Regions from separate parts of the Alteribacillus sp. JSM 102045 genome, predicted to be linked through region 4. Evidence: predicted binding sites of a transcription regulator. Region 4 holds the regulator's gene; each other region holds the start of a gene.
The links. Region 4 encodes LexA, which represses DNA repair genes until DNA is damaged. Its sites were predicted from a motif close to CGAACATATGTTCG; they were not measured.

Region 1: a site for LexA is predicted at 2,683-2,696, ahead of ACE1TI_RS14285 (DNA polymerase IV). Genes of this name have one in related genera too.
Region 2: a site for LexA is predicted at 3,963-3,976, ahead of ACE1TI_RS06915 (YolD-like family protein). Genes of this name have one in related genera too.
Region 3: a site for LexA is predicted at 3,340-3,353, ahead of ACE1TI_RS06820 (sigma-70 RNA polymerase sigma factor region 4 domain-containing protein). Genes of this name have one in related genera too.

What each region holds. Positions count from the first base shown of each region.
Region 1 covers NZ_JBHFQG010000021.1:51,555-57,749, forward strand. Annotated here, with positions in the region: gene ACE1TI_RS14265 (ATP-grasp domain-containing protein) at 1-623, opposite strand, end outside; gene ACE1TI_RS14270 (hypothetical protein) at 761-1,051, opposite strand; gene ACE1TI_RS14275 (TatD family hydrolase) at 1,407-2,174, opposite strand; gene ACE1TI_RS14280 (hypothetical protein) at 2,291-2,578, opposite strand; gene ACE1TI_RS14285 (DNA polymerase IV) at 2,738-3,973, shown strand; gene mbcS (acyl-CoA synthetase MbcS) at 4,105-5,688, shown strand; gene ACE1TI_RS14295 (NADPH-dependent FMN reductase) at 6,001-6,195, opposite strand, start outside.
Region 2 covers NZ_JBHFQG010000007.1:39,687-45,881, forward strand. Annotated here, with positions in the region: gene ACE1TI_RS06885 (Fe(3+) ABC transporter substrate-binding protein) at 84-1,211, opposite strand; gene ACE1TI_RS06890 (DEAD/DEAH box helicase family protein) at 1,649-2,032, opposite strand; gene ACE1TI_RS06895 (DoxX family protein) at 2,297-2,707, opposite strand; gene ACE1TI_RS06900 (hypothetical protein) at 2,745-2,894, opposite strand; gene ACE1TI_RS06905 (winged helix-turn-helix transcriptional regulator) at 3,031-3,345, opposite strand; gene ACE1TI_RS06910 (hypothetical protein) at 3,409-3,894, opposite strand; gene ACE1TI_RS06915 (YolD-like family protein) at 4,005-4,349, shown strand; gene ACE1TI_RS06920 (GntR family transcriptional regulator) at 4,495-5,220, opposite strand; gene ACE1TI_RS06925 (M24 family metallopeptidase) at 5,339-6,195, shown strand, end outside.
Region 3 covers NZ_JBHFQG010000007.1:23,349-29,543, forward strand. Annotated here, with positions in the region: gene ACE1TI_RS06795 (heavy metal translocating P-type ATPase) at 1-104, opposite strand, end outside; gene copZ (copper chaperone CopZ) at 204-413, opposite strand; gene ACE1TI_RS06805 (metal-sensitive transcriptional regulator) at 488-787, opposite strand; gene ftsW (putative lipid II flippase FtsW) at 930-2,081, opposite strand; gene ACE1TI_RS06815 (DMT family transporter) at 2,305-3,204, shown strand; gene ACE1TI_RS06820 (sigma-70 RNA polymerase sigma factor region 4 domain-containing protein) at 3,421-4,038, shown strand; gene ACE1TI_RS06825 (YvrJ family protein) at 4,035-4,220, shown strand; gene ACE1TI_RS06830 (helix-turn-helix domain-containing protein) at 4,213-4,455, shown strand; gene ACE1TI_RS06835 (hypothetical protein) at 5,049-5,240, opposite strand; gene ACE1TI_RS06840 (hypothetical protein) at 5,276-5,449, opposite strand; gene ACE1TI_RS06845 (hypothetical protein) at 5,728-6,195, shown strand, end outside.
Region 4 covers NZ_JBHFQG010000012.1:4,016-10,210, reverse strand. Annotated here, with positions in the region: gene tkt (transketolase) at 1-44, opposite strand, end outside; gene ACE1TI_RS10030 (DUF896 domain-containing protein) at 357-596, opposite strand; gene ACE1TI_RS10025 (YneB family resolvase-like protein) at 741-1,394, opposite strand; gene ACE1TI_RS10020 (hypothetical protein) at 1,434-1,625, opposite strand; gene lexA (transcriptional repressor LexA) at 1,787-2,410, shown strand; gene glnA (type I glutamate--ammonia ligase) at 2,761-4,113, opposite strand; gene ACE1TI_RS10005 (MerR family transcriptional regulator) at 4,191-4,589, opposite strand; gene ACE1TI_RS10000 (methionine gamma-lyase family protein) at 4,710-5,993, opposite strand; gene hflX (GTPase HflX) at 6,008-6,195, opposite strand, start outside.

The DNA of each region.
Region 1 (6,195 bases), on a different contig from region 4:
CCATCGAGATGACTTTCTAATAAACAAGGGAAAGAATCACCCTTCAGCTGGTCGGCATCCTTCTCTGAACGAATGATATGATGACCTACATCCCCTGCCTTGTTGAAGGCTTTGACGTGGATAGGATCTATTTCTTCTTCCTCTTTTAAAAGTGCATCATTAATCCGTCTTAAAAATTGTTTGACTTCCTCTTTATCCCTTGCTTCTTCAAATACTCCTACTTTCAATCCGCCCATCAGCGCCCGTCGTTTCATTTTTGCTTTATCCCGGAATAACAAGGCATGCTTAAAGATTTTAGGATCATTTTGTAAACGAGAATTAATCGCTGCCGCCCATTCGACGGTGTCTTCGAATAGCGGAATAGCAAGCTTTACATTCTCTTTTTCTAATTTGTTATACAGCTCTTCACAATGATCACAAACTTCTTCCATGGAGACTCGTTTTTTAAAATCTTCAAAGTCCCAAGAAATATAAGGAAGGTCATACTTTTTTGCGTAGTCTTCCATTCCTGGAGGCCCTACAATCACAAATGGCCTGTTGAGTTGGTCAATCGCTTCGATGGAAGGCAGACTCCAGCCAATTAATGCTGTTTTATAGTCTATGTCCCGCTTTGTTTTCGTCATTTTCGGCATCCCCTTTACCCTTCTATTTGGCTGATTACACAATATATTTTGACCCTGAAGGGAGAAGATTATGACTCACAATTTTATCAAATAAGAAAAAACCTGAACTGATTTACCAGTCCAGGTTTCTCACGGTTTTATTGTTTATATCCATTTAAGGTGCTGGTTCCTTTCATTGTTACTACGTTTTCTTCCTTTGCGGAGTCAAAGGCTTCAATATCGACCATTCTATTCATCGTTCCTTTGCTCGTTTCAAATGTTAGATGTTCTTTCCGGCTGTCTCTTAATGCATCTGTGAAAAAACGCTGATTTTCGACTCCGTATATTTTTACTTCCCAATCTTCAGGATCGTCATTTTTCACGTTAATCTCACCTGTATTAAACTGAATTTCTTCATTTTGTTCATTAAATAGCTGATCTACTTTCATCATAGCCCTCCTGTCTGTTTGTTTTATTGCGTCTGTGATCCTCTTCCCTGCTGCAGCCTCTCTCAAACGTATTTGATCATCACCGGTACGGCAGACTCCGATGAGAAACATCGTCAATCACTGGTATTAGTTTTTTCTACGTTTGCTGTTTTCCACTCTTTTGCTGTAGGGGATGGACCCTCGTTCCGCTATGTCTCAAAAAAAGAGCTTTATGGATAGGCTCGCGGCCCCTCATTCCGTTATTCTATATAAACACAGATATAAGGTGATCTGCGGGAAACAACGGAACCACGGTCCACGTAAGGCCTCCAAAAAGAGAAAATAATGAAAATAACGGTAACCTGTGTCCACCGCCTCAAATATTTGAGCCATACAGACGCATGGTATTATGCAGAATTTGTTCTTTTAGAGTGTGGATGTTCATTTTTCTTTCTTTTGCTAAAAAAGCTGCGATGTCCGGCAGAAATAATGGTGTGGTTTCTTTTCCTTCAAAAGGCCCTTTAAACGGCCATGGGCCGTCCGTTTCCATTAACAATTGTTCCATTGGAATAAAGGTAGCTAAGACTTGATCTCTCTCGCGATAGCATACTTCTGGTGTGAGGGAAACGTAATAACCCGCAGCTGTAATTTGCCGGACCACTTCCATCTGGGCTTTCAGCCAGTGGAAATGCGCAGCGATGTCAGGGGTTTCCTGCTGCAGGATTTCATAAACGATGGCTGCTTTATCATAAACAGCATGAAGAGCTGCAGGAAGAGAGTGTTCTTCCGCTGTATGTAAACACCGTTTGAAAAAGTCCATATGTGATTCAAGAGAATGCGGGAGTTTTTCGAGTTCATAATGAGGCAGACCTATTTCTCCAATGCATGCTATGTTATTACGTTCCTGGCGGATAAGCCGCTGCCATTCTTGAAAATCGGATTCCTTTGGCAAACCTTTTTCCGGATGAAAACCGGCACCTGCCAAAATAAAATCAGGAAACTTTTCTTTTAGCTCCAATGTTTTATACGAGGAAGCAAGATCGTAAGAAACGGCAATTACTTTTTTGATGCCGGCTTTTTGCCAGGAATTTATTTTCATTTCTATGTTTTCATATTGATCTAAATGGATATGAGCATCTATCATGGAAGGACTCCTTTTACCTTTTATATCCATCGTAACGCAGGATGGATAAGACAAAAATGAAAAAGGTGATTGATGAAAAGGATTAATCCAGCGGGTCGAGGTGGTAGACAGGATGTTTATTTTAAACCTAACGTGTTTTTAATACGGTACACATCTCTTTTGTTCGTCCAGGTTTCGTCTTTTAATACGTCATAGCTTGCTTCAAGGTTCTCTAACCGGTCTTTTATATCACTAAATTCTTTGGCATTCTGCCTTTTCATGCCATCGATTTCAGCTTTTAATTCCTCCTGGCCTGTTTTTAAAGCAGACAGCATTCGTCCGTGCTCTTTTAGAGTTTCTCCTTGCTCTGTTAAAGTCTCTTGAATATGGTTAAGCGCTCCTAAAATCCGTTTTTCCATTTCCATTGTCTTTCTCCTTTTTCGACGAATTTAAATGTATTATAGCACGAGCGTTCTGTTTTAAAAAAGAAATCTGGGAGCGGCTGATGGAAAATGTCTACTGTTGAAAAGGAACGTTTGTTCTCATATAATAAAATTATCTCAAGTCTTTTTAGTGGAGCGATGATGATGGAGAGGATCGTATTTTTAGTGGATATGCAGTCGTTTTATGCGAGCTTTGAAAAGGTCTGCCGCGCAGACCTTGAAGATAAACCCGTAGTCGTGGCGGGAGATCCAAAAATCCGCAGCGGCGTCATCCTTGCGGCCTGCCCAATCGCCAAACAATGGGGCGTGAAAACGGCAGAAGCTCTTTGGGAAGCAGAAAATAAATGTCCGGATCTCGTGGTCATTAAACCGCGTATGCAGGCCTACTTGGATGCCTCGGTTGAAATTGCTGCCGTGCTTGAAACGTTCAGCGATGAAGTCGAACCGTACAGCGTGGATGAAATTTTTGTAGAAATGACCTATTCCCTTGAACCGTTCGGCGGCGATCCAGTAAAAGCAGCAGAGCGTATGAAACGGCAAATTAAACGAATGCTTGGCGTAAACGCCCGTGTTGGCATTGGTCCGACAAAAGTGCTTGCCAAGATGGCTTGCGACCATTTCGCGAAAAAAGCGCCGGAAGGAATTTTTACATTAACTCAAGATAATTTGGAGCAGAAGCTATGGCCGCGTTCCATCGGGGACTTATTTGGAGTTGGAAAACGAATGGAGCGCCACCTTCGTAATATGGGCATCCGCACCATCGGCCAGCTTGCCCGCTTTCCGCTCGAACAAATGAAAAAACGCTGGGGCATAAATGGAGAGCTGCTTTGGCGGACTGCTTACGGATGGGATCCCTCCCCCGTAACAGTCAACACCCATATCCGCCGCAAAGGCATCGGCCACCATATGACGCTTCCCCGCGATTATTATACGTGGGACGAAGTCAAAGTCGTTTTGCGGGAATTGAGTGAAGAGGTGGCCCGCCGTGCCAGGCAGAACGGCTATATGGGCACGACTGTTTCTGCAGGGGCGGGCGGCCATGATTTTGATTTTCCGGCCGGTTTTCACCGCCAGACAAAGCTTGAGGATTATACCAATGACGGAAGAGTCATTTACGAAGCAGCTGCCGGGCTTTTTCATGAGCATTGGGATGGATATCCGCTGCGAAGTGTCGGCATTACGCTCGATCAGCTCGCAAATGATACCTTTCGCCAGCTCAACCTGTTTCACCCCATTCAAGACCGCGAAACCTTGAATCAAACAGTAGATGATTTAAAAGAGCGGTTTGGGAGCGGTACGCTTCTTTATGCTTCTTCTCTTACCGATGCAGGCCAAGCCCAGCTGCGCGCACAAAAAATTGGCGGCCATTACAAATAATCCTCCTCAAAGACGCGGCGTCCATCGACCACGTCTTTCTTGATAAAAAAAGATTTCAAAATTTTATTTATTTTAGTATAATAAAAAGAGAACTCGAGTAGTCTTAGAAGATCTTGACGGGAGGGGATTTTTTGAAAAGAGAAGATTTAATTGCTCCAGAAAAGTACAATGTAACAAATGAATTGGAAGCGTTTACAAACAATGAGCACCGGGTGGCGGTTCGCTGGCTGAGTGAAGACGGCAACAGGCGGGAAGTCTCCTACTCTGAACTGATTAAGCGCACCAATCAATACGCCAACGCCCTTATAGCAGAAGGTTTTCAAAAAGGCGACCGTATTCTTATTATTCTGCCACGGCTGCCGGAGGCTTATATGGCTTATCTTGCCTGCCTGAAAGCAGGAATTATTGCTATACCTTGTTCTGAAATGCTGCGGGCAAAAGATTTAAGTTACCGCATTAACCACTCCACAGCTAAAGGTGTGATAGCTTTTCACAAGGCTACCGAAGAAACAGATAAAATAGACGAAAGCACGCCTTCCTTAGAAAAGAAATTTGTTATTGGCGGAGAACAGAACGGCTGGAAAGCATTTGAAGAAAGTGTCATTCTGCAAAGTGACCAATTCAGCGGTGAAAACACCTCCCGGGATGATATTGCTTTTCTATCTTATACTTCAGGTACGACAGGAAATCCAAAAGGAGTGGTACATACCCACGCCTGGGCGTATGCACATGTTCGTACAGCAGCAAAGGAATGGCTCGATGTACGGGAAAACGATATTGTCTGGGCTACGGCAGCTCCTGGGTGGCAAAAATGGATATGGAGTCCGTTTTTATCAACAATCACCCTTGGTGCGACTGCATTTGTTTATCAAGGCAAATTCGATCCGAATACGTATCTCAGCCTGCTGGAAAAAGAAAAAATTAACGTCCTCTGCTGCACCCCGACAGAGTACCGGCTCATGTCAAAAGTCGACAGCCTGTCTTCGTATAACTTGCCGGAGCTCCGAAGTACAGTGTCTGCAGGCGAGCCTCTGAACCGCCCGGTGATCGAAGCTTTTAAAGAGGCTTTTGACGTGGATGTCCGCGATGGATACGGACAAACGGAAAATACGCTGTTAGTCGGAACACTGCTTGATATGACCATAAAACCTGGTTCGATGGGAAAACCGACTCCTGGGAACACAGTCGACGTTATTAATGACAAAGGGCAGCCGGCAGCACCCGGAGAGGTTGGCGATATCGCTGTTCATAAAGACTGCCCTGCGCTTTTTAAGGAATATTATAAAGATACCGGGCGGACCGCTGCTGCGTTTCGAGGAGATTGGTATTTAACCGGTGATCAGGCGTCAAAAGATGAGGATGGCTACCTCTGGTTTGAAGGGCGCAGCGATGACATTATTATCAGCTCCGGCTACACGATCGGTCCATTTGAAGTCGAAGATGCTCTGACCAAACATGAGGCTGTAAAAGAATGCGCGGTTGTCGCTTGTCCAGATGAAGTCCGCGGAAGCATTGTCAAAGCCTATATCGTATTAAAAGATCCAGACAGCGCTGCAAATAAAGAAGCATTAATTCAAGAGCTCCAGGATCATACGAAAGCGCTCACAGCTCCATACAAGTACCCTCGCCACATTGAGTTTATCGAAGAGCTTCCTAAAACAACCTCCGGGAAAATCAGGCGCGTGGAGCTTCGCCAAAAGGAATTACAACGGTAGAACAACCACGAAGAAGCTCGTTGTCTCAAAAGCCATTGCACGGGAAACAGCCGGTCATGAAAATAAGTCCACGACCGGCTGTTTTGCTTTGTTTTCTCTTTTCTGTACAGGCAGCGGCGCTCGAGATGACCCTCTTCAAGCAGGGTCGGCCGCAACATCTTTAAAAAGCAAACAACGGGGAGTACAACATCTTACAAGAGCCTTTCTTCATTACCGCTTCCTCTTTCTCTTGTCTCAGGCTTTAAAACCCTTTTTTTGGAATGTTGCAATAAAAGATAGGGCTGCGTCTTCCTTTTGAGACAACCCCTTTCATTACTTATTCATTTTTTGAACCCACTTTATAAAAGCACGGAGCGATTGATCAAGCGCCTGCTTTGTTTTTTCATCTGTTATTTTTCCGTCCTCTATTTTATTCGAAACCTGGCCGACATACACTTCAGGCTGCTGCATCACAAGCGCTCCAGCTGCTGCGAGGGTTTGTTTCACTTGCACTTGTGCAAAAGCAGT
Region 2 (6,195 bases), on a different contig from region 4:
AAGCAAAACAGCCGGTCGTCATTGATTTTGACGACTGGCTGTTTGCCATGCATGCAAGAGCTTTTGAGACAGCTCTGATTGTATTAGTTCCACCCTGCTTCATTCATCAGCATTAGTGCTTCTGTGTTGTTTTCACCCAATTCAGTGAGGTTAAGGTCTTGCTCTTCAAATTCTCCCCAGGATTGCAGTAATTCTGATGGTTCCACATTTGGGTTTACTGGATATTCATAGTTCGCCTCTGAAAATTCCCCTTGCGCTTCTTCGCTAGAAAGGAATTCTATAAATTCGACAGCAGCTTCCTGATTTGGGCCGTGTTTTGTAACTCCGGCACCGCTTACGTTTACATGGGTTCCGGTGGTTTCCTGATTAGGGAAAAATACTTCTACCTGTTCTCCAACTTCAACTTCTTCTTCGTCTGATGAATTGATCATTTTTCCAATGTAGTAAGTGTTCATGATTGCTACATCGCCTTCTCCAGCTACAACCGCTTTTGCTTGATCGCGGTCATTTCCTTTCGGTGTGCGAGCGAAATTGTTAACAAGCCCTTCTGCCCAAGCGCTTGTTTCTTCTGTTCCGTTAATAGAAATTAAAGAAGCTACAAGAGACTGGTTATAAATATTGTCTGATGGACGAACTAACACCCGGCCTTCCCATTCTTCTTCAGCTAACGCTTCATAAGTAGACAATTCTTCTTCATCGACTCGTTCTGGGTCATAAACAATCACACGAGCTCGTTTAGTCAAACCAAACCATTCATTGTCCTTGTCACGTAAATTCTCCGGAATATTTTCATTCAGTATGTCTGATTCAACCGATTGAAGCACACCTGCTTCTTTGGCACGGTGTAAACGTCCTGCATCAGCAGTGATGAAAACATCTCCTTCCGTATTTTCTCCTTCGCGTTCAAGACGCTCAATTAATTCATCTTCATTACCTGATATAACATTAACTTCAATTCCAGTTTCCTCTGTGAATTTCTCATATAACTCATCATCTGTATCATAATGGCGGCTCGTGTATAAGTTAACCTCTTGATTCGATTCGCCGCTAGAAGCTTCCTCTTCAGAACTTTCCTCGTTCGAACTTTCTTCTTCTGTGTTTTCCCCAGCTGTATCTGACTCTTCATTGTCTTCACCACTACCGCATGCAGCCAAAGCAAAAATGGAAACAACAAAAAGCATTAATAAAAACAATAACGTACGACTTTTCATTAACTCTCTTCCCCCCGTGAATATGTATAATCATTTAATTGATAATGAATTTCATTATCTGATATATATTCTCACTGAAAACCATTCTCAAGTCAAGGACTTTTTACTTAAAAAGTATTGTTTATATTTTTACACATAAAAAAATTTGGCTTGCCGGTAGGTTATCAGCTGCTTCTTTTATGAACATCGGCTCAGGAAAAAGCAGAAGGAGCTGCCCCTTTCGAGCCAGCTCCTTCATTGCATATGTTTTACAACGTTTTGTATATACTGAAATTGTTTTGTATTGTATCTCTTCCAGGGCGCAGAGGGAAGATGCTTTACGATACTCCTTGCAGTCTCCGTTTCGTTTCTCGCCTGAAGTTTGCAAGCCCCAAGCCCCTCATAAAAACTTTTTTGAAAGATGTAAAATGAATGGTCTCTTTCCAATTCTCCTCTTCTTAGAGAGAAGTCTTTGATTTTTCGTTTTCGAATCGTGGTCTCCCCAGCCATAAGTAGTAATAGCTGTCTGGAAAGCCTATTTGTTTGTCCATAAAAGCATGCAGAAAAGTATTTAAAATACTTTGGAGAGTTAAGAAATCATGGGCATAATCAATAACAGGCTGAAAGATATCGCCATCAAAAATGACCAGAGCATAAGTTTCTGCCTTTTTTAATGCTAACTGCCACCGTCTTATTTGATGATCACACTCTTCAAACCAATTTCCCCCTGCTGACTCAAGATACTCACCAGCAACCACATACCCCCCATATCTGTCCTTGAGTTCGAGACAAACAGCTGTTTTCCCTACTGCTCTAGGTCCTTCTATACAAATGATCGGCATCAAAACCATCCCCTGTTTACATAGATGGCAAATATCCTTTTTCTCTATTATCATATTTTTCGCTATAACAAAGCTATTTCCCTTTTTCTATTTCCTTCCAGGAACTTAAAAAAAAGCCAAACAGCTCCTGATAATAAAATTAGAGTTTGTTTGGCTTTTCCATTCTCAATTGTTTGCCATAAAGGGTGTTTTTTTATTTATTGAAAAAGTTAATGGATAGTATGAAGCTGAAAATAATAAAATAATTTCGATTCTTTTCCTTCATTAAGAAAATAGAATAGCATCAATGGAGAACACTCCTGCTCCAGTTAAAGCAATACCAATCCCTACAACAGCCAGCATCAAGTTATATTCATATCCGCTTTGTGTTGCCCAGAATCCATTTGGCCCATGTACCTTGACAATGGCTACTACCATAGTAATAGCAATCAGAAGTCCTGCTATAGGCGTAAATAAGCCAAGAGCAAATAAAAGGCCTCCAGCTAATTCTCCAAGACCTGCTAGAAGTGCCATAGTATATCCAGGTTTTATACCAATGGAATCAAAGAATCCTGCAGTTCCCTTTAAACCATGACCTCCAAACCAACCAAATAATTTCTGAGCTCCATGAGCTGCAAAGCTTATGCCAATGACCAGCCGTATTAATAGCAACCCTGCCCCTGCTAATATTGTCATTTTGATCCTCCTTTTTCTTTAAGGTAACTAAAATATATCAGGTTACTTTTTGTAAGTCAATAATTAAAAAAAGCGTCCTTGTTTTTTCATAAGGTCGTAAAAGTGCCGCATCTTTGTCCCCGACTGAAGGCAGGAACAAAAGCGCAAGCGCCTGATCAGCCTCGACAGGTAAATGTTCTCCAGTCACGAAAGGCGCTCTTTGCCTTTCATGACTGGAGGTAATTTAACCCCGAGAGGCTGGGCGCTGAAGACGCAGATCAAACAATATGGAGATAGTTATCCATTAATTGAAATTTCCTAAACAATAAAAAAGGCGCTGTTAATTAGCACCCTGTTTTTTCAACCCATTCATCTGCCCATTTCTGCACTTCAGCAAGAGCAGGAGTTATTGCTTCTCCTTTATCTGTCAGCCTATACGTAATGCGGACTGGTGTTTCGGGGACTACTTCTCGTTTCACCATACCTTGTTCTTCTAAATCTTTCAGCCTTTCCGTTAACATCTTTTTACTAATTTCCGGAACTTGTTCGGCCATTTCATTAAATCGCATCGGACCCGCTTCTAAGACTCTTATAATAATACCGACCCAGCGTTTTCCCAATAATCTAAATGCCTCTTCAAATTTTGGACACAGCTCCATGGACGCCACCCTCTGCACCTCCATTCTTTTTATTCATTTCAACCTTCATCAGCCTGCTTGTTCTCATAATAAGAATGTTAGAAGACTAAGTAAAACCCCAGTTCCTGTAGTAGTGTTGATAGTGCTGGTTAGTTCTTGTCTTCCCGTAAAAAAAGCCCTTATAAATGCAAATATGTTCAAATATAACAACAACAAACCAGTAAAGATAAATGCATATTTGGAAAACCAAATTGTTATAAAAATATTAGTGTTTTCAAAAAGATAAACACTCCCTGTAATAAATACCAAAAAAGCAAAAAGAGAGGCTGTTCCGATTCTGTTCCATAACGGGCGGTCAAAAACATTCATTTCTTTTTTTGTTTCCAAATAAAAAAGAAAATGGAAAACAAGAAAAGCACCTGCCATCATACTAAAAAAATTAATAGGTGAAATTACAGATACTGTCTTGCTCCCTGATACTGCTGCTCCGGACCTAAGAACTTCCACACTGCTAGAAAGCGCAAAGAAAACCAATATTAATCCAAGCTGCCCTTTTGTCCACTTTGACATTTCTCTCCCCTCTTTCTCCTTTCATTTTACCATTAAAAATTCTCTTGGAAAAAATTAAGGGTGTTTAAAGAACAAACGTTCGCATATAATAGGAGCAGGAGGGATGGCCCATGAAAGGAAATAAACTGACACCAGGATCAAACCTGCGCTGGGAATCCTCACGAATGATCCTGCCGGAACACCGGGAACAATGGCTGAAACACCAAAAGCAGCAAACGAAACAAGCAAAGCCAGAACTCGATCCTCAGCGCTGGGAAGAGCTGGAGTGGCTTCTTGGTGATGCAATGCGAAATGACGATGCCCTTTGTTTTACGTACTGGCGGGATGGCTTTTTCTATGAAATCGTCGGTAAATGCCACTACATTAATCATGCTCAAAAACAATTTCATTTAGTGACCGAGGAAGGCGTGGAATACCTGTGCTTTGAAGACCTTGCTGACATTAGATTTGCTTAGAGAGGCGCTGCTTTCTAACTGCTTCCTAACGGAATGTATCTCTATTCCAGACACCAAATCGAGCCCGTCCCTATAACTTGGGGACAGCTCTCCCCTCTTTCTTTTATTGTCCCGGGCTGTGTCTGACTTATCATGAACAATTGACTTAATTATGAGCAAGTTCTACCCTGTAGTTAAAACGGTCTGCACGATAAATCGTTCTTGAAAATTCTATCGGCCGGTCATCAAGTCCAGAGCTTAAACGGGTAATACACACTAAAGACTCCCCTCCGCGCACTCCCAACACATCAGCTTCCTTCGAGGTGGCATTTACAGCTGTCACCCAGTCCGTTGCATGTTTCAGCACAACATTGTTCTGCTCAATGACCGCATATGGTTCATGGTCCTGAAGTTCACTTTTTATCAGCATTTCTCCTATATGCTGGGTAGTATAAAACTGAAGAATCGCAATAGGATCACCATCTGCAGTCCGAACACGTTCATAGAGAAACACTTTTTCATTATCAAGTACATTTAAATGCTTTTGAGCCTGAAAAAAATTAAAGGAAAACTCCACCCGCAGAATTCGTGACTCGAAATTTTCCCCATCTTCTTGAAACATAATGGTAGAGTGCTGACCTAGTTGTCCAGGGGGATGAATTTTGACTTTTGTTCCTTTCCCTTGTCTGCTCTCCAATATCCCTTCTTGTACCAATGAGTTAATGGCCTGCCGAAGGGTTGTGCGGCTCACATTAAACTCGTCAAGCAATTTTGTCTCTGATGGAATAAATTCGCCGGGGTTCCATTGCCCCGTTTGTATGTTGTGAACAATCATTTTTTTTATTTGCCGGTACAGGGGGATGCGTTCTGTTTGTTTTTTTTGTGAAACCACCCGTAATCCTCCTTCTCGTTATCCCAAACTTATATTTATATGTTTTAAACTTGTTATATCAAGTTATACCCTATATAATAAACCATGTGTTCTACATCGTAAATGAAAGGGGGATAAAATGTTTACAGATCGCCACACACCTGGAGTTGCTTCCTTGCAATACGACAAATCACAAATCAATCTAGCCAGAATGCGACAATATCGTTTGAATAGAGTAAAAGATCAACTAATACAAAACGGCTATTCTGCCTGTTTATTATTTGATCCCATGAACGTAAGATATGCAACAGGTACACGTAACATGGAAGTTTACATTCGGCGCAATCCTGGCAGGTATGTGTTTATCCCGGTAGAAGGACCGGTTATTTTGTTTGATTACGATAACTGCGAGCATTTATCCGATGGGGTAGAAACAGTAGACGAAGTTCGTCCTGCTCTAATGCTTTCCTATGCAGCGGCAGCCCAAAACTTAAAACGTGATGCGAAACAATTTGCATCTGACATAGCCGCATTAATGAAGCAGTATGGCGGAGGGGACAGACGCATTGCAGTAGATCAGCTGCCTGTTGCCGGCCACATTGCACTGAATAAAGAAGGTATTAAAACCGTAGATGCACAAAGGCCTGTGGAGCACGCAAAAGCTATTAAATCTCCAGATGAGATTGAAGCGACAAAAATTTCGATTCGAGCATCCGAAATAGGAATGACGCGGATGTATCAAGCAGCAAAGCCTGGCATGACAGAAAATGAGTTATGGTCCATTCTTCATCAATCAAACATTGCCATGGATGGTGATTACATTGAAACACGCTTACTTAGCTCCGGATACCGAACCAATCCATGGTTTCAGGAATGCAGCGACCGTACCATTCAAAAAGGTGATATGCTGAGCTTTGATACCGATACATGCGGGCCATTTGGTTATTACTGTGACATTTCTCGCAGCTTCGTCATAGGAGACGATCCAACTGAAGA
Region 3 (6,195 bases), on a different contig from region 4:
TCATGCACACCTTCCATTTTTTTTAACCCTTTTTCAATACGAGCAGCACAGGCAGCACATGTCATGCCAGAGATTTGTAAAGTGGTTTCTTCTTGATGAGCCATTTTATTCCCTCCTTTACTGTAAGGTAATCACAAACATTCTTATACCCTATGGGTGTATATATTTATTAAAAAATATAGAACCCATATAGTAGGATTCTATTATTCTTTAACATCATATCCTTGATCATCAATCGTTTCTACAATCTCTTTATGGGATGTCTTTTCAGTATTATATTCTACATCTACTGTACCCTGCTCCAGGTTTACCTTCACTTTAGATACACCATCTAAATCTCCAACACTTCCTTCTACTGCTTTGACGCAATGACCACAGGACATTCCTTGAACGTTTAACGTTTCTGTTTTCATAATAACCGTATTCCTCCTTCATCTGTCTAAATTCATTATACAATACACCGGCAGGGTATAGTTAAGAAAATGATTTATTTTATCATTCGTTTCATTAATTCTATTAATTCTTCGATGGATTCTTCTCCGTTTCCATTTTTTATCGCATTAGCAACACAATGATTTGTATGGTCTTCCATTAAAGCTAGCGACACTTTATTCATCGCAGATTGAATAGCAGCTATTTGATTTAAGATGTCAACGCAGTACCTGTCATTTTCCACCATATTGTGTATTCCTCTGACTTGTCCTTCAATTCTTTTTAATCTATTTAAGAGCTGCTGTTTGTTAGGCTGAACCGTGTTTTTCTGGTTAGTATGAGTATGTTCTTCCATCTCATCTATATACCCCTTTCTTTAAAATATACACCTACCCCGTATTTAAAACATATCATTTTATCTCGGATGCTTCAATATTTTTGTTTATACAAATAGGACCCCACCTTTTAAAGCATTTCCTTAAAGATGAGGTCTAAAACTAAGCCTTGATTGACTGTTCTTGAGTGTTAAAAGCATCTTTCTGTGTTAATTCTTGCTGCTTTACTTCCTTGGCTATATTTCCTAATATGGCGAGCGAAATCATAGATACTAATAAAGAAGACCCCCCATAACTAATAAACGGAAGCGTAATCCCGGTGATCGGCATCAAACCGCTGACTGCAGCAAGGTTAAATAACGCTTGAAACAATAGAAAACAAACAATCCCAAAAGCTAAAAGCTTACCAAATAAGCGCTGGCACTTTATCCCGGCAATAAATCCTCGATAAGAAATCACCATAAAGCAGGCAATAATAAAAAGCATCCCAAATATCCCAAGTTCTTCTGCAATCACTGCAAAAATAAAATCCGTGTGCGGCTCAGGGAGAAAGTGCATTTTTTGAACACTTTGCCCTAATCCCGTTCCTGTTACACCTCCATGCGCCATTGCAATATAGGATTGAATTAATTGATGGCCGCTTCCTTGCATTTCATACTCAAACGGATCTCTAAAAGCAACAAGGCGCTGCATCCGGTAGGGAGCTTGAAAAGCAAGCCATGTTACTGCCAGGGTGGCCAGCACTCCTAAAGTAATTAGATGACGCCAGCGGGCTCCGGATAAAAAAACTATGGTGCCTCCTACGAGCAAAATCGTCGTGGCGGTACCTAGATCAGGCTGAAGCATAATCAAAATAAAAATAAACACCACAATAATCAAAGGAGGAAGTACTCCTTTTATAAATTGATCAATATATTCGTGTTTTTTAGAATAGACATAGGATAAATAAAAAATGACAGAGATTTTCACAAATTCAGAGGGCTGGACTGTAAGAGGGCCTAATGACAGCCAACGCTGTGCTCCATTGACATTGGTGCCAATTAAAATAACAAGTATTAAAGAAACAACAGAAAGGCCAACAATAAAAGGGACCAGCTTCATATATAAACGATACGGAAAATGAAGCATAATGAAAAAGAGAAAGAAACCAATCATTAACCATAATAACTGTCTTTTCACAAAATAAAAGGCATCATCTGCCATATCCAACCCAAGAGGGAAGCTGGCACTATAAACCATCACAAGGCCAAAACTAATTAATAAAAATGCCGTGATCAGCATTATCCAATCATACCGTTTTAATATACGAGACACGAAACCACCACCGATTGTTTAATATATGTATCTCCCCTGATAAAACAAGAAGGCACCATGTTTTCTTCAACAGCTTAATGACAAAAGTTTCTCCTAATAAACTACTAGAAGGAAGCGAAGGCTTCAATCCTCCACAAGGAGGTTTTTTACTGTTATGGATTTCCTTTTTTTTAAGGATATGAGAAGATTAGTTCGAGATTAGCGAAAGGACGTAGAAGCTCAAATGTCACGTAAACAAGCATATTTATGTGCAGTAGCTGGGGCAGCTTTGTGGGGGTTGATCGGAATATTTGTACAGGTTCTTTATGATGCTGGCTTTACCCCCTGGCAGACGGTAGCGATTCGTGCTATTTTCTCAGTGATTTTAATTGTAGGATATCTGGCTGTTTTCAAACCTTCCTATTTAAAAATTAAATTAGGAGATTTCCCATTTTTTATTGGAACTGGCATTATCAGCATTGTATTTTTTAATTGGTGTTATTTTACTGTCATGGAAGAAGCAACAGTTTCTCTTGCGGTTGTCCTGCTTTATACAGGGCCATTATTTGTGACTATAATATCGCGGTTTTTATTTAAAGAATGGCTTACTAAACGTAAAATGCTATCTCTCTTGTTTACGATTACGGGGTGTGCATTTACTGTAGGTCTGCTTCCAGCCTTTCAAACAAACGTTTCCGGGTTTGTAATCGCTGCCGGAATAGGATCTGGATTTTTTTATTCGTTGTACAGTATTTTTGGAAAATATGTTAGCAGCCGCTATTCCTCCATGACGATTACCGCTTACTCTTTTATTTCTGCAAGTCTCCTTATGATTCCTGCTGGCGGGTTAGCCGGAGACCTCAACAAAATGTTAAATACGAAAGTTATTTTGGCTTCTCTTGGCCTTGCCATTATAGCAACAGTACTTGGATACATATTATATACCGCTGGTTTAACCTATATTGAATCCAGCCGGGCCTCCATTTTAACAACGATAGAACCTGTTGTTGCGATCACAGTGGGTATAACCTTATTTGGAGATACGCTTAACCTATGGCAGGTGCTCGGTGTGACACTTGTCCTTGCCTCCATCTTTTTGGTTGCTGAAAAATCAAATCAGCACTCTGCGGAATCGACCACTTAGCGATTTACCGTTCCTATACCTGGGAACGGTTTTTTTGTTCTTAAATATAGGTCTAAGCAATCAGGAAGAAATTGTGTTTTTTCGTAAATACATAACTACCTTTTGCATTTTATTTCCTTTATTGTTTAAAATATAAGAACAAACGTTCGTGTTTGTGGTTGTTTTTTTAACATGAATTTGACTATTGAAAGTACAAGGACAGAAGGGAGGCTTAGCATGACTAAAATAATTTCCGACTTAAATGGCATATGTCCGCGCCTCGACAGTTTTTTAAGACACAATAAGCGATTATGCAATTGCTCCGTCCTTCAACGTTTTTTAATCGATAAAGAAAACAAGCAACTCTTTATACATGCTATCTGTCAACCAAATGAAACAAATGAAGAAGCATTGGACAAAGCTTTCCGGTACCATTTCGGTAATATGAAGCTCACGTCTTATATATTAAAAACGCTGCACTGGCACGCCATCCAGTATGACCAGCACATTCGTAAATCAAATAAAAGATTTCCATTAATTCTGGACCAATCCTTTTTCGATGAAAACGAGCCCTCCTATCTTCTTGATGTAATAAGCCGAGAGGAGGCTCTCGAAGAATCTTTTGAGGAAAATGGTGAACGCTTAGAAGACATGATTGGCAAGGACGATTTATTTATGGCCTATCAAAGACTTACTGATTACCAAAAAGATATCCTTGAAAAAAGTTATGTGAAGGGATGGAAAGACACAGAAATAGCGGAGCACCTTCACATTAGCCAGCAAGCTGTTTTTAAAACTCGAAAAACCTCTCTTGATAAAATGAGAGCTTTTATGAAAAGGAGGAATACGTCATGATGGCTTTTACAAACGCTACTGAGTTTATTCAACTGCTTGCAAATTTCGGTTTTCCGGTTGTGGTTACTTTTTATCTATTGTTTCGTTTTGAAAGAAGAATGGAACATATGTCCTTCACTCTTCAACAACTGCATTCCTCTTTTTTTCGGCCGGAAAAAAGAAAGGAAGATGACGATGGTTAATGTTTACACACTAACTTTAGAAGCAAGAGAGCATAATCGTGATGCTTTGGCTCAAGTAGTCGAACATTTTGAGCCTTTTATTCAAAAATCTCTGCAGCAAACATCTTACAAAGAAAGAGAAGATTTAAGGCAGGTACTGCGGCTGAAATGCATGGAGAGCATTTTTACCTTTGAAGTAGAAAATGTACCAGGTTTTTGGGAATTTAAAGAGAACTTACCAATTGATGAGCCGTAAAGACTCGACTTCTATCTATCTTACAAATGAAATGAAGGTTGATAAAAATAAAAGAAGTAATGCAGGGTTCTGTATGACAATAGAAATCACAACACTTGTAAAGCGGTTTCACCAAAAGTACTTTCTAAAAGGATAGCATGTGGGTAAAACAAGGGAAAATTCCTCTCATAACGGCTATGGAAACCCGAGTGAAAACGCAGGTTATTTCAGAGCTGTCACCGATATATTGTTTGAAGTAGAACTATAAATTAAAGCAAATAAATGACACTTAGTCCAACAAAATGCTGCCGGATATCCAAAAAAATTTAGATGATTTATGCGAACGGATGCTAGAAGAGCAAGTCCTTACAGCTGGCGCAACACAGCTGGCCAAACGCCGGACTGCGGCTATGAACGCTGCAGGGAGCTGTGTCCTCATTTTCACCGCGTACTTGAAGGTTTGATACAAGCTGTAGAAGTCCATTCCCTTTCATAATGTTTCATGTGAAACATCCCTGTGGTTAAGAACTCCACAGGGATGGATTCAGTAGTGAAAACATGTTTGCATCAATCATAGGAAAGTTATCTCCCTATGAAGAAATTCTCTAACCTATTTATTCAAGATCGGCGTGCGGCGAACAAGCCGCTATGCATGAAACGCATACCAAAGATTTTTCCTGCCAACCCAGAGCGCCCTTCGCCAAAAATAAAAAAGTGACCATCCCTATTAATTTATCCGCTTCTTGATTAATTTCTTTCTTATCCACAATTTTTATTACTGTTTTCACTTCTGAAACATTTCTCATGAACTCATCACCCTCTTTAGGTTTGCTGTAGATTTTTAAGGGTTATCTGCTCCTGTGATTGCCCCTCCAACTATTAATATCTCTGGCTTCCAGAGCACAATATCAGAAATAGTCTTTTTATTGATACCGCCTGCTACAACAACCTTCCAGTGTGGAAAGTCATCTAACCATTTAAAGTGCTCCCTGCGTATTCTTTGGATTTTTTGCATGTCCCTGCGAGTATGAAGAGAAACAAGCTCGGCACCCAAAGCATCAAGGTCTGTTCATTTTTGTTGAGACCAAACATCAAGCAGATCTATCCCTTTTTTCAAAAAACTCAGTTAAAAATATTGGCAGTTTTAATGTTTTTTCACATATATGACAAAAGGGTTAAGACTGTATAACGGTTTGGTTGGGATCATTTTGTAATGTTGGGCTCTGCTTTATAATATATAGGTATATATTAACTATTTGGTATGCTAATTTTCCTATAAAGGTGTTGGGGAGTATGAATGTTAAAAAGTATTTAAAATGGACGCTGCCGGTTTTTATACTGGCCTGCGTTTTTGGGACTGCTTATTTCTTTGTTACTCCCAGCTACAGTCACGAATACAAACAGCTGACAGAACGAGTAGAAATTGGGCTGAAGTATACAAACCCTGAAGAATCTGTAGTTTATGTCCACCCTTTCGTTGAAAACCCCAACAATACTACAAACTTAAAATGGACCCACACGCAAAACTTCATCAAGATATGGGTCCTTGATGAAGAAGGAAATGTTATTGACGATGCAGTAACTGTTGAAAAAGTGGAAAAAGAAAATGCCAATCTGATGCAAACAACTCTTAAGCCGGGACAAAAGGAAAAAAACAGGCATTATTATAAGATTCATTTTTCTGAAGATGCTGATCGCCTTAAGCTTTCTTTAAAGGGAGAAGTGGAAGACGAGTTTGGCACAGCAGAAATTGAAGAAATT
Region 4 (6,195 bases):
CGGATTGTATTAATGGCTAATTCTTCCACATTTTTAGCTGCCATGTTATTCCCTTCCTTTCCCACAACTCAATATGTATTATTACCTACGTGTTTAATCATAAACGTTCTATCCTGATTGTACAAGGTGGTTATCATGGAATCGTTATGCATATCATTTGCTTCACTTCGTTCATTTAAATAACAACGATAATTTTTCTAGCTGTTATTTATTGGTATAAAATAGATTGTTCGGAAATTTATGAAGCTTTAATGTAAACAGATTGACTTCCTTTTAACCTGATTCTAGTAATTTTCATAACAAAAACCTGATGGAAAATTAACTTAACCACCAGGTTCCATTTCTACTATATAAATCTATTGGCGAAAGTTCGAATTGTTACTTTTCGTTTTAACGACTTTGTCGGGAGTGACATCCTTGCCGTTTGGATCAACTACTTTAACAGACTGCAGCTGACTTTTGAATGAGGATCGAAATTTAGATAAATATTCTTGTCGTAACTGCTGTTGTTCTTTTTCTTCATTTTCCGTTAAACCAGTGGTTTTAGAACGGTTAGCCAGCTCATTAATACGTGCAATCTTCTCTTGAGAAAGCATAAATGTATAATAACCTCCCTGGTATTCCGCTTTTTTAACTTGTCTTCTAATCTATATGATCTATTTTTATTTTGCAAACCTCACTGCAGTCGATGAGAGGGCATTCAACATTCTCAAATACGTTATTTTCAAACAAAGAAAGAATTACTCCGAATTTTTCAGGCTCTCTATATGTTCTTTGTACCTTCTATGTACAGTAGCTTTAGAAACATCGTATCCAAAACCACGCAAGGTAGCCGCTATATCACGAAACGTCAGTTCGAGTTTTCTGAGCCGGACGATTTCATCTATCGGCGCTTTTTTCTTTTTTCTTCCGCCCTGTTGGAGGTCCGAGAGGTTTTTTTCAGGTTTAAAACCGTTTTCTATTGCTTGTTTCATTCCTCTTTTTATTTTTAAATTATGAAGTTTTCTTTGATGTTCTTCCACCATCGACAAAATATCCATCAACATATTATCGGTTTCAGATAACTCAAGAATTCCTTCGTCTTTTACCGTATAAATGGGGACATTTAATTTAAATAATTGATGAAGCAAAGCAACTTTTGCATTTCCCCGCCCCAGTCTCGTATCATCCTGCACACATAATACTTCGGCTTTTTGTGAGCTCAACAGATCCAATACTTCAAGAAGCCCTTCTCGCTCAATGGAATATCCGCTCGCTTCTTCTGTAATAATTTTAGTAATTGTAAATTCTTTTGCCTTCGATAAACGGGTTAGCTCCTCCTGCTGTCTTGTTAAGGAAGACTGCTGTGATTTTTTGTTCGTGCTTACCCGGCAATAAATGATGCAGCTTTTCAAAATATTTTCTCTCCTTCATTTGTTCAGCCTCTCATATAGTCAGCGTCCATTTTCGATCCATGTATAGGTTAGCACATCCTCTTCTTGTCCATCCATACTGTCTACATACATGCTTTTTTCTTCTTCAGGAGCAGTTAATTGCACAGTTAAGACAAGAGAAATAATAGAAATGATAAAAAGAATTAAAATAGCCCATTCCTGACTGCTTAACTTCTTCATTTTTAAAATCATTAAATACCCTCCGATAAATAAGAATGTATGTTCCCGTTACGAATTAGTATATAGAGAACTTTTGTTCCCGTCAAGATAAGATTAGAACGAGTGTTTGCGTACATATGTTTTCCATGCTATACTGTTTATATGAAAAAAATAGAAATAGAGGTGCTGACCCGATGCCCAAACTATCGAAACGCCAGCAGCAAATTTTAGATTATATAAAAGAAGAAGTCAGGCAAAAAGGCTATCCTCCTTCCGTTCGTGAAATAGGCGAAGCTGTAGGGCTCGCATCAAGTTCGACTGTACACGGTCATCTCTCAAGGCTTGAAAATAAAGGATTAATACGCCGAGACCCGACAAAACCGAGAGCAATTGAAGTTTTAGAACTAGAAGACGTTCAACCGCAAATCTCAGAAAGCAATGCTGTTTATGTTCCTGTTTTGGGGAAAGTTACAGCGGGTGAACCTATTACCGCTGTTGAAAACATTGAAGAGTATATCCCCTTACCAGAGCGTATGGTTTCTGATGAGAAAGTATTCATATTAACTATTCAAGGAGATAGTATGATTGAGGCTGGTATTTATGACGGAGACCTAGTAGTGGTAAGACACCAGCAAACTGCGGACAACGGGGATATTATCGTAGCGATGACAGAAGAGTTAGAAGCGACTGTCAAACGTTTTTATAAAGAAGATAATTTCATTCGCCTGCAGCCGGAAAATGCTGCTATGGAACCTATTATTTTAGACAATTGCACTATTCTAGGAAAAGTTACTGGAGTATTTCGAACACTGCATTAATTTTGTACTTATTTAAATAGTTTACCCGGCTGCTGATATACAGCATGAGCCGGGTATTTTTTCGTTCTTGGAGACTGCGAATGAATCTGCAAGTTACGGTCGATCTATCCCTCCCCTTAAACCTTACCTCCCTAATAATCTATGTTATCTTTGACGAGCTGTTTAAACATTTAATGGTACACGGTATCATCATAAATTTTTTTCATTTTTCATTGATATATAATCATGATGAGGAGCCTTATTTCTTGCTGAAAGATGTATTTATGAAAAAGGAGCATAATGGATTCAGTTACAGAACACCTAAAAAACCCTTGATAACAGCGAGGTCATCAAGGGGTTTATGGATCTTATTAATATGTGGAAAGGAATTGTTCTCTTTCCCAAGGATGTACTTGAGAGCGAAACATATCCCATTCGATTTCTTTTGCTTCTGCAAAATGCTCAATTGCATGAGGTCCGATAGCGTTGACAAGCACTTCATCTTTCAAAAGGCTGTCCAATGCTTGTTTTAGGTCAGCAGGAAGATCTTTAATACCTTCTTCTTCACGCTCTTCTTTGCTCATCACATAGATGTTACGATCCGTTGGCTCTGGAGCGTTCAGTTTTCTCTTTATGCCATCGAGACCTGCAGCTAGCATAGCTGCCATAGCAAGGTAAGGGTTAGCAGAAGGGTCTGGACTTCTTACTTCTACACGTGTGCTTAATCCTCTAGAAGAAGGAATACGCACAAGCGGACTTCTGTTTCGAAGCGACCATGCTACATATACTGGTGCTTCAAATCCTGGAACAAGACGCTTATAAGAGTTAACAATCGGATTAGTCAATGCAGTGAAAGCCTGGGCATGCTCAAGAATACCTCCTAAGAACTGCATTGCTGTTTCACTCAATTGAGAATCTGTCTTTTCATCATAGAACGTGTTCTCTTTTCCTTTGAACAAGGACATATTACAGTGCATACCAGAACCATTTACTCCAAATAACGGCTTTGGCATAAATGTTGCGTGCAACCCGTGTTTTCTTGCAATTGTTTTTACAACAAGCTTAAAGGTTTGAATGTTATCACAAGTAGTTACAGCGTCCGCGTATTCAAAGTCGATTTCATGCTGCCCAGGAGCAACTTCGTGGTGAGAAGCTTCAATTTCAAAGCCCATGTCTTCAAGCTCAAGCACAATATCGCGACGGCAGTTTTCACCGAGGTCTGTTGGAGCAAGGTCAAAATAGCCGCCTTTATCATTAAGCTCCATGGTAGGCTCGCCTTTTTCATCATTTTTAAAAAGGAAGAACTCTGGCTCTGGACCAATGTTGAAAGCAGTGAAGCCCATTTCTTCTGCTTCTTTTAATACACGCTTCAAGATTCCGCGAGGGTCACCGGCGAATGGTTTTGGGTCTCCTCCTACTTCCCCTGGCTCATATATGTCACAAATAAGACGAGCTACTTTCCCTTTTTCCGGAGTCCAAGGGAATACTACCCATGTATCTAAATCAGGGTATAAGTACATATCAGATTCTTCAATTCTTACAAAACCTTCAATGGAAGAACCATCAAACATCATTTTGTTATCCAATGCTTTAGAAAGTTGATCAACTGGAATTTCTACATTTTTAATAATTCCTTGAAGGTCCGTAAATTGCAGACGAATAAATTTAACGTTTTCTTCTTCAGCCATTCTTGTAATGTCTTCTCTAGTGTACTTGGTGGCCATGTGGTGAGTCTCCTCTCTTCGTTTCAAAAAAATTAGTATGAAATCTTTTGTCCTTGAGACAAAAGGAAATCACCTGATCAATGGAAAAACCTTGACAATTGTCCTTGAATCATAGAAGTTCTGCCTTGCCTTCCTGCTGCCATCACTTCATGTTTCAAATGACGGCGAAGTTCTTTATCACTCATACTTTCTGTGTTCTTAAGAGCAGGCTTAGGCTTTTCTTCTTCATGCTGCGAGCGTAATTCAAAAATTTCTTTAATTCCAGATAAATTTACGCCTCGTTCGATGAGTGCCTTAATTTCTAACAGCCTGTCTACGTCATTAAAAGAAAACAGTCGTTGATTGCCTTCGGTTCTTGCCGGATATACAAGACCGTGTTCTTCATAATAACGAATTTGGCGTGCGGACAATTCTGTCAGCTTTTTCACAATGCTAATAGGAAATAAAGGCATGTTGCGCCGGATATTATCGTTCACCTGGCCGCCTCCTTCCTTAAGAAGATATTTTCATCCTACACGATGTTAGGTTTTTCGTCAAGTGCATGTTAACTTTTTTTACATCGAAATTTTCAGAAACGTCGGATGCCTTTATACCTATTACTGTTCATTGCTATGTTGCTCTGGTAGCAAACCTTCTTTCATTAATGCATGCAATGCCTGTTGTACGGCATATTTCACATGGGAAAATGTTAGGCCGCCTTGGATATAAGCCGTATAAGGAGGCCGCAGTGGTCCATCAGCAGATAATTCAATACTAGAGCCTTGTATAAATGCACCAGCAGCCATAATTACTTCATCTTTATATCCTGGCATTGGAGAAGGTTCTGGTATTACCATAGAGTCAACCGGGGATGCTTCCTGAATAGCCTGACAAAACCGGATCATACTTTGTTTGTTTTTAAATGTGACTGCCTGGATAAGATCTGTTCTTGTTTCCAGGCAAGATGGAAATGTTTCTAGTCCAGCTTCTTCAAGTAAAGCAGCCGTATAAAAAGCACCTTTCAACGCTTGTGAAACAATATGAGGAGCCAAAAACAACCCTTGATACATTTCAAGCAGGCTGTTTAATGTTGCTCCACCTTCTAATCCTATACCTGGAGCGGCAAACCTTGAAGCTGCCTGGTCTACATATTGCTTTCTGCCTGCTATGTAACCGCCTGTTCGAACCAATCCGCCTCCCGGGTTTTTTATTAATGACCCAGCTAACAAATCAGCACCTAGATGCCCCGGTTCTGTTTTCTCAACAAATTCTCCATAGCAATTATCTACAAATATGATTAGGTCTTTTCGGTATGCTCTAATTTCATTTATTATTTTCTGCATTTTCTCCATCGAAACAGAAGGACGGGACGCATAACCTTTGGAACGCTGCAATGCCACCACTCTTGTTTCTGGATAAACACGGTCGAGGATAGCTTTGCTGTCCGGATATCCTTCTGAATCCAAGGGAGCAATATCACAAGCAATACCGTAATCCTTCATGGACCCTCGTTTATTTTCAGACAGGCCGATTGCTGTTTGGAGCGTATCATAGGGCATTCCTGCGTATACCAACCGCTCTTTAGGCCTTAATACTCCAAATAGTGCTGCAGTGATGGCATGGGTTCCAGATATAAACTGGTGCCTGACCATCGCTTTTTCGGTACCAAATACTTTAGCATATATTCGGTCAAGTGTTTCGCGGCCTGTATCATCATAACCATATCCAGTGGAAGGATTAAAATGAAAGGACGAAACACCTTCTTCTTTAAAAATGTTTAAAACCTTTGCCTGATTCCAATCAGCCGTTTCTTCCGCCTGTTTTATCATTGGCTGTATTTTAGTTTCTGCTTGTTCGGCTAATTTTATTAATTCTTTCTTGTCATGCCAAGGTGCAGACATTTTTTCCCAACTTTCTACATGTTTGCTTCATATTTTTTTATGGTTCCGTTTACTGGATGATTCGGGAGCACATATCCTTTGAAATCAAAACTATTTTCTTCTTCGAGCAGCTTCTCGTTTTTAATCAGCGTATATCTTTGGATATCTGAAAGACTTTTACCATCTTGCGCTGGAATTTTCACATGAAAGTAATTCATTTGCT